3 regions of the Enterobacter cloacae complex sp. HYC080_NIDB genome follow, and region 1 is predicted to be linked to each of the others. Evidence: predicted binding sites of a transcription regulator. Region 1 holds the regulator's gene; each other region holds the start of a gene.
What was found. Region 1 encodes PurR, which represses purine synthesis genes. Its sites were predicted from a motif close to CANGCAAACGTTTGCNTG; they were not measured.
Positions count from the first base shown of each region.

Region 2: purE (5-(carboxyamino)imidazole ribonucleotide mutase) is a predicted target of PurR. The motif match lies at 757-774, and genes of this name have one in related genera.
Region 3: O1723_RS16785 (nucleoside-specific channel-forming protein Tsx) is a predicted target of PurR. The motif match lies at 1,229-1,246, and genes of this name have one in related genera.

Region 1 is NZ_CP114212.1:2,551,609-2,553,875, reverse strand. Features, by position in the region: gene punR (DNA-binding transcriptional activator PunR) at 5-916, shown strand; gene purR (HTH-type transcriptional repressor PurR) at 934-1,959, opposite strand; gene cydH (cytochrome bd-I oxidase subunit CydH) at 2,257-2,267, shown strand, end outside.
Region 2 is NZ_CP114212.1:3,414,490-3,416,756, forward strand. Features, by position in the region: gene lpxH (UDP-2,3-diacylglucosamine diphosphatase) at 1-328, shown strand, start outside; gene O1723_RS16300 (YdgH/BhsA/McbA-like domain containing protein) at 465-674, shown strand; gene purE (5-(carboxyamino)imidazole ribonucleotide mutase) at 845-1,354, shown strand; gene purK (5-(carboxyamino)imidazole ribonucleotide synthase) at 1,351-2,267, shown strand, end outside.
Region 3 is NZ_CP114212.1:3,515,116-3,517,382, reverse strand. Features, by position in the region: gene O1723_RS16790 (helix-turn-helix transcriptional regulator) at 1-61, shown strand, start outside; gene O1723_RS16785 (nucleoside-specific channel-forming protein Tsx) at 206-1,090, opposite strand; gene O1723_RS16780 (SadB/YajI family lipoprotein) at 1,361-1,900, opposite strand; gene nrdR (transcriptional regulator NrdR) at 2,053-2,267, shown strand, end outside.

The DNA.
Region 1 (2,267 bases):
GAAAATGTGGTCAGATTATTCTCTTGAAGTGGTCGATGCTGTCGCGCGTAACGGCAGCTTTAGCGGTGCAGCGCAGGAGCTGCACCGCGTCCCGTCGGCAATCAGCTATACGGTGCGTCAGCTAGAAGAGTGGCTGGCCGTTCCGCTGTTTGAACGGCGACATCGTGATGTGGAATTAACGCCTGCCGGGGCGTGGTTTTTGAAAGAAGGGCGTTCTGTTATCAAAAAAATGCAGATCACCCGCGAACAGTGTCAGCAGATCGCTAACGGCTGGCGGGGGCATCTTTCCATCGCGGTCGATAATATCGTGAAGCCGGAGCGCACCCGGCAAATGATCGTCGATTTCTATCGTCATTTTTCTGACGTTGAGTTGCGTGTTTCGCAGGAAGTGTTCAACGGCGTGTGGGACGCGCTGTCGGACGGCAGGGTAGAAATGGCGATTGGGGCGACGCAGGCGATTCCGGTTGGGGGACGCTACGCCTTTCGCGATATGGGGATGCTGAGCTGGAAATGCGTAGTGGCACGCGATCATCCCCTGGCGGCCATGGAGGGGCCGTTAAGCGACGATACCCTGCGTAACTGGCCGTCGCTGGTGCTGGAGGACACCTCCCGCTCGCTGCCCAAGCGTATCACCTGGCTGCTGGATAACCAGCGTCGCGTGGTCGCCCCGGACTGGGAATCGTCGGCGACCTGCCTCAGTGCAGGGCTGTGCGTCGCGATGGTGCCCGTTCATTTTGCGCGCCCGAGAATCGACACCGGCGAGTGGGTTGAACTGACGCTGGAGAATCCGTTCCCGGATGCGGCTTGCTGCCTGACCTGGCAACAAAATGATGTTTCACCTGCTATGGCCTGGCTGCTGGATTATCTGGGGGACAGCGAAACGCTTAACCGGGAATGGTTACGGGAGCCAGTGTGACTGGCTCCGTAAAGCGATTAACGACGGTAGTCGCGGAACGGACCATCCGCAACGGAACGGCGTTCGATGAGGCGCGGGTGGACTTCAATGGACTGCGACTCTTCACGTTTGTTGACGATCCTGTCGAGCAGCATGTTGAAGGCCGTTTCACCCAGCGAATCTTTCGGCTGGTGAATGGTGGTCAGCGCAGGGGTAAAGAAGCGTGCGTTGCGCACGTTGTCATAGCCGATCACGGAAATGTCCTGCGGGACGCGCAGACCCAGCTCATCGGCCGCACAGAGCGCGCCCATCGCCATGATGTCGCCCCCGCAGAAAACGGCGGTAGGACGATGTTGCTGGGAGACAATCTGCTGCATCGCGCGGTAGCCTGATTCCGGCTCAAAGTCACCCTGTACGATCCAGTTTTCTGGCACGGTGATCAGCGCTTCTTCCATTGCTTTCATAAAGCCAGCCAGACGACCTGCACCGGTGTTACGCTCAAGCGGACCCGGGATCACGCCAATCTCACGATGACCGCGTTCGATCAAATAACGGCCCGCCATATAGCCGCCTTCAAAGGCGTTGTCGATAACGGAATCCGTGAAATCCGCACGGGCTTCACCCCAGTCCATCACCACCATCGGGATATGTCGATACTCTTCAAGCATCGACAGTACGGATTCCGGGTACTCGGAACACATCACCAGCAGGCCATCCACGCGCTTCTGCGCCATCATGGAGAGATAGGCTCGCTGTTTTTCAATGCTGTTCCACGCGTTGCCCAGAATCAGGGTATAGCCTTTCTGGAAGCAGTTTTTCTCTACCGCCTCAATGATCTCAGCAAAATAGGCCGCTTCGCTGCTGGTCGCCAGCAGACCAATCGATTTGGTGTGATTCACCTTGAGGCTGCGCGCAACCGCACTTGGCGAGTAGTGCAGCTCTTTGATTGCTGCCCAGACGGCGTTGCGCGTCTCTTCCGCCACAAAGCGGGTTTTGTTAATTACATGTGATACGGTTGTAGTGGAAACGTTTGCGCGTTTTGCTACGTCTTTAATTGTTGCCATTAAATGTCACTCCAGACCATATCCTAAACTCCTGAAATACTTGAAGGTAAACGTTTGCCTTCTCTCACCCTTATCACGCAATTTTAGATTGCGGTACGCCAGGAAAACGACACGGGACGTCAGGAGGGGGTCAATGGCCGGTACGCTAATAAATTTAGCGTGGAATTTTGTCCTATCTTGATGAAAAGGGGAAGAGGTAAAGTGGTTATCAGCTTAAATCCGGGAAGATTTTTGACGTAAACTGTGCAAAAATGAGCAAGCTCACTTTTCGTGGGGGGATTAAAAGGAGAAAAATTGATGAGTTCCGA
Region 2 (2,267 bases), 860 kb from region 1:
TCACACCCCCTGGATCCAGACGCTGTTTCTTGCCCTGCCGCTCTTTGTCCGTAAACGCATCGCAGCCAGAATGCGTGCGGGCAGTAAAGCCGCTAACAGCAGTAAATCCATGACCATCATGGACGTCAATCCGCAGGCCGTAGTGAGCGTAATGGAAAAACATGGGGTTCAGTGGTTAATCCACGGTCATACCCACCGCCCTGACGTTCATTCCCTTCTTGCCAACGGCGAACCGGCCCATCGCGTCGTACTGGGTGCCTGGCACAGCGAAGGTTCCATGGTCAAAGTGACGCCTGAGGGTGTTGAGCTGATTGCGTTTCCGTTTTAACCCTCACACTATCATTCTATTTTTTTGAACAATATCGGCAAATTGTTTCGATTTTAATCAGCCCGTGGTCGGCCTATTATTTATCACATCAGGGCAACACGCCCTATCACAGATAAAATACTTAAGGAATACGACCATGAAATCCATCAAAACTTTCGTTGCAGTTGCCGCTCTTTCCCTGGTTTCTTTCGGTTCTTTCGCTCAAAGTGTGAGCGCAACCGCCTCTACCCTTGACCGTGCAGAAGCGAAAATTGCCGCGCAGGCTGCTGAACAAGGCGCGTCTTACAAAATCACGAGCGCCCAGTTCAACAACCGCGTACACATGACGGCAGAACTGACTAAATAATGATTGCCCATCGACGAAAACAGACCGCCAGATGCGGTCTGTTTTGTTATGCCTTACGGCCTACAACGGCTCAAGATTTAACCGCGCAACCGTTTTCCTTGCCCGTATAACATGCTATTCTCTGTGCCCTCGAAAGCAGTGTGTTTCGCACCACAGGAGTTTTAAGACGCATGTCTTCCCGCAATAATCCGGCGCGTGTCGCCATCGTGATGGGGTCCAAAAGCGACTGGGCTACCATGCAGTTCGCCGCCGAAATCTTTGAAATCCTGAATGTTCCGCACCACGTTGAAGTGGTCTCCGCGCACCGTACACCGGACAAACTGTTCAGCTTCGCCGAAAGCGCCGAAGAGAATGGCTATGAGGTGATCATTGCCGGTGCGGGCGGCGCAGCACATCTGCCCGGCATGATTGCCGCTAAAACCCTGGTACCGGTTCTCGGTGTCCCGGTCCAAAGCGCCGCGTTAAGCGGTGTGGATAGCCTCTACTCCATCGTCCAGATGCCGCGCGGTATCCCTGTCGGCACACTGGCGATTGGTAAAGCGGGTGCGGCTAATGCCGCCCTGCTGGCGGCGCAAATTCTTGCGACGCACGATAAAGCATTACACCAGCGTCTGGCGGAGTGGCGTAAAGCCCAGACCGATGAGGTGCTGGATAATCCAGACCCGCGGGGTGCGGCATGAAGCAGGTTTGCGTCCTCGGTAACGGCCAGTTAGGCCGCATGCTGCGCCAGGCCGGTGAACCGCTGGGTATTGCCGTCTGGCCTGTCGGGCTGGATGCCGAACCGGAAGCGGTACCGTTCCACCAGAGCGTGATCACCGCCGAGATCGAACGCTGGCCGGAAACCGCGCTGACCCGCGAGCTGGCCCGCCATAACGCCTTCGTTAACCGCGACGTGTTTCCGATCATTGCCGACCGTCTGACGCAAAAGCAGCTGTTCGACAAGCTCGGTCTGGCGACCGCGCCGTGGCAGCTGTTGTCCGATAAAGGCGAGTGGAATGACGTGTTCGCGATGCTGGGCGAGCTGGCGATCGTGAAGCGCCGCGTCGGCGGCTACGACGGCCGCGGCCAGTGGCGTCTGCGTGCGCACGAAACCGCGGAGCTGCCGGACGACTGCTACGGCGAGTGTATCGTTGAGCAGGGCATCAACTTTAGCGGCGAAGTGTCCCTGGTTGGCGCACGCGGGCATGACGGACACACCGTCTTTTATCCGCTGACGCATAACCTGCATCAGGACGGCATTCTGCGCACCAGCGTCGCCTTCCCTCAGGCAAATGCCGACCAGCAGGCGCAGGCGGAAGACATGCTCTCAGCCATAATGCACGAGCTGGGTTACGTGGGCGTGATGGCGATGGAGTGTTTTGTTACCCCATCCGGCCTGCTGATCAACGAGCTGGCGCCGCGCGTGCATAACAGCGGCCACTGGACGCAAAACGGTGCCTCCATCAGCCAGTTCGAGCTCCACCTGCGTGCCATCACCGATTTGCCACTGCCGCAGCCGGTCGTGAACAGCCCGTCGGTAATGATCAACCTGATCGGGACCGATCTGAACTACGACTGGCTCAAGCTGCCGCTGGTGCATCTGCACTGGTATGA
Region 3 (2,267 bases), 960 kb from region 1:
ACGGTTTAGCGAAAGTGCGGACAGGTCTCTGGCGGATTTTTTGCGCAAGGTTAAGCAATAAAAAGCCAGCTCTTGAGCTGGCTTTTTTGCCCGGCGGCGAGGTAAAAGCAAAACGGCAACGTATGTTGCCGTTTTTAGTATTTGTTCCCTCTCCCTGTGGGAGAGGGGCAGGGTGAGGGCATCAGCCCGCACAGTCCCGCACGGGTTAGAAGTTGTAACCCACGACCAGGTAACCACCCCAACCGGTAGAACGAACGCTGAAATCGCCGTTGCCGAAGTTCAGGCTGGCATCGTCGTTCCACTGACCACCGTTGTGCCAGTAACGCGCAACCACGGAATAGTGCCAGTGATCGTAGTTCAGCGCCAGGATGTGGCTGGACGCGATAGAATCATTGGTACGTGCTTTCTTACCGTTCAGATCGCGGAAGTCGTTATCGCCCAGGTCTGAGCCCCAGTCAAAGTTGGTGAAGCCGATATAGCTCAGGTTGCCGCCCCACAGCTGAGTGATTGGCACAAAGTATTTCACTTTGAAACGGTAGCCGTCCCACTCGTTTTCGTTTGCCGCACCGTAGTTCTGCCACTGGTACTTAGCATATACGTTCAGGGACAGGCTCATTGGCAGGCCAGTATCGATGTCCGTACCCAGACCCATGTACCAGGTGCTCTGACGACCGGACTTGTTGCGGCCCATATCGTAGATGTAGTTGTTTGCGAAGTACCACTCTTTGAACGGACCAAAGCTCAGATCGGTACCGGTCAGCTTATCGATGGAGAAGCGTGGTTCGATTTCCATAAACAGCGGAGAACCGTGGTTCCAGATACCTTTTGCATCGGTGTTACCGCCGAAGAAGACCGGAGCATCCATGTAGCCGTAGAAATCAAACCAGTCTTTCTTGGCAAATGCTTCGTATTCCAGGTAGGTATCGTTGCGGATCTGTGGTCCGAAACGGGTGTGATAGCTACCAACCACGTTAACGCTCTGGTGCCACCAGTCGGAGAGATATTGTGGTTTGTCGTTTTCCGCTGCGTTAACAGTGAAAGAGGAGGACAGTGCCAGCACGGCGCCAGCTGCGAGTAATGTTTTTTTCATAATCATGCCACTGATTGAAATTCCCTTCCGGGAGTGAAAAATGCGCGAATTGCGTTTCTAAATATTTCGTGTTTCTGCGGAGCCTATTATAGGAATCCTTGCTCACAAAAATATGTGTTGTTTCACATATCTCTCACACGCGTAATCGATTGCGTTCACGTTTGCGTACTTTAAACGGCCGGGATTGTAGCGGCAATCATTTATGTTGCCAATCCATACGAAATGTAAATGTTAGCGGAGTGACATTTCACTCCGCTCAGAAGGAAGGGTTTACTGCGCGGCGGGTTGGATGTCGTGAATGCGGATAAAGCCTAACTGTTCTGGCGTAAGGCCGCTTAACTGCAGCGGAATATCCACATCACTGGGCGCTAAAACGCTGGCCGGGGCGGTGAAGAGCTGGTTCTTCACGTTCACTTCCTGGTAATTCTCCGTCGTGCCCTGGATCTGTCCCCACTCAACGGTGCTGCTAAAAGCGGGCAGCGGATCGTTGGATTCTCCCTGAATGCGCAATGTTGCGCGCGTACCATCTGCATTCGCTGCCACATTGACCAGCGACATTTTCAGCGTGCCAATCTGGCTATTCAGCCGCGCAGGTGTGTTCGCGCCAGGCAGCAGGTATACCCCGCTGCTGGATTTGGCGTTCAGCGCGTTTTGCTGGGTGATCTTCACCGTTTCTTTGTTCAGTTTGTCCATCGCCGTATTAAGTGTATTCACACTCTGTTTCATCTGACGGACTTCGGTTTGCTGTGCACAGGCACTGAGGGTGAAGAGGCTCCCCACCAGTAAAATTCTCAGGTAACGTCTTGTCATAGCGTTTATTTCCTTGAAATAACGGATCTCCCTAATGGTAGCCAGCAACGTGCCGTCAGACATAGATCCTTTGTCTCAAAAAGCTCTTCCTTTGTTGTCAGGCCAGATCAGGGTAAAATGAAACTCAGTTAACCGGATAACAGGGATACCGTATGCATTGCCCATTCTGCTCCGCTGTGGATACCAAAGTCATCGACTCGCGTCTTGTAGGCGAAGGGTCATCCGTACGCCGTCGTCGGCAGTGTCTGGTGTGCAACGAGCGTTTTACGACCTTTGAGGTTGCTGAGCTGGTAATGCCGCGCGTGGTAAAAAGTAACGATGTGCGCGAGCCGTTTAACGAAGAGAAGCTGCGTAGCGGGATGCTGAA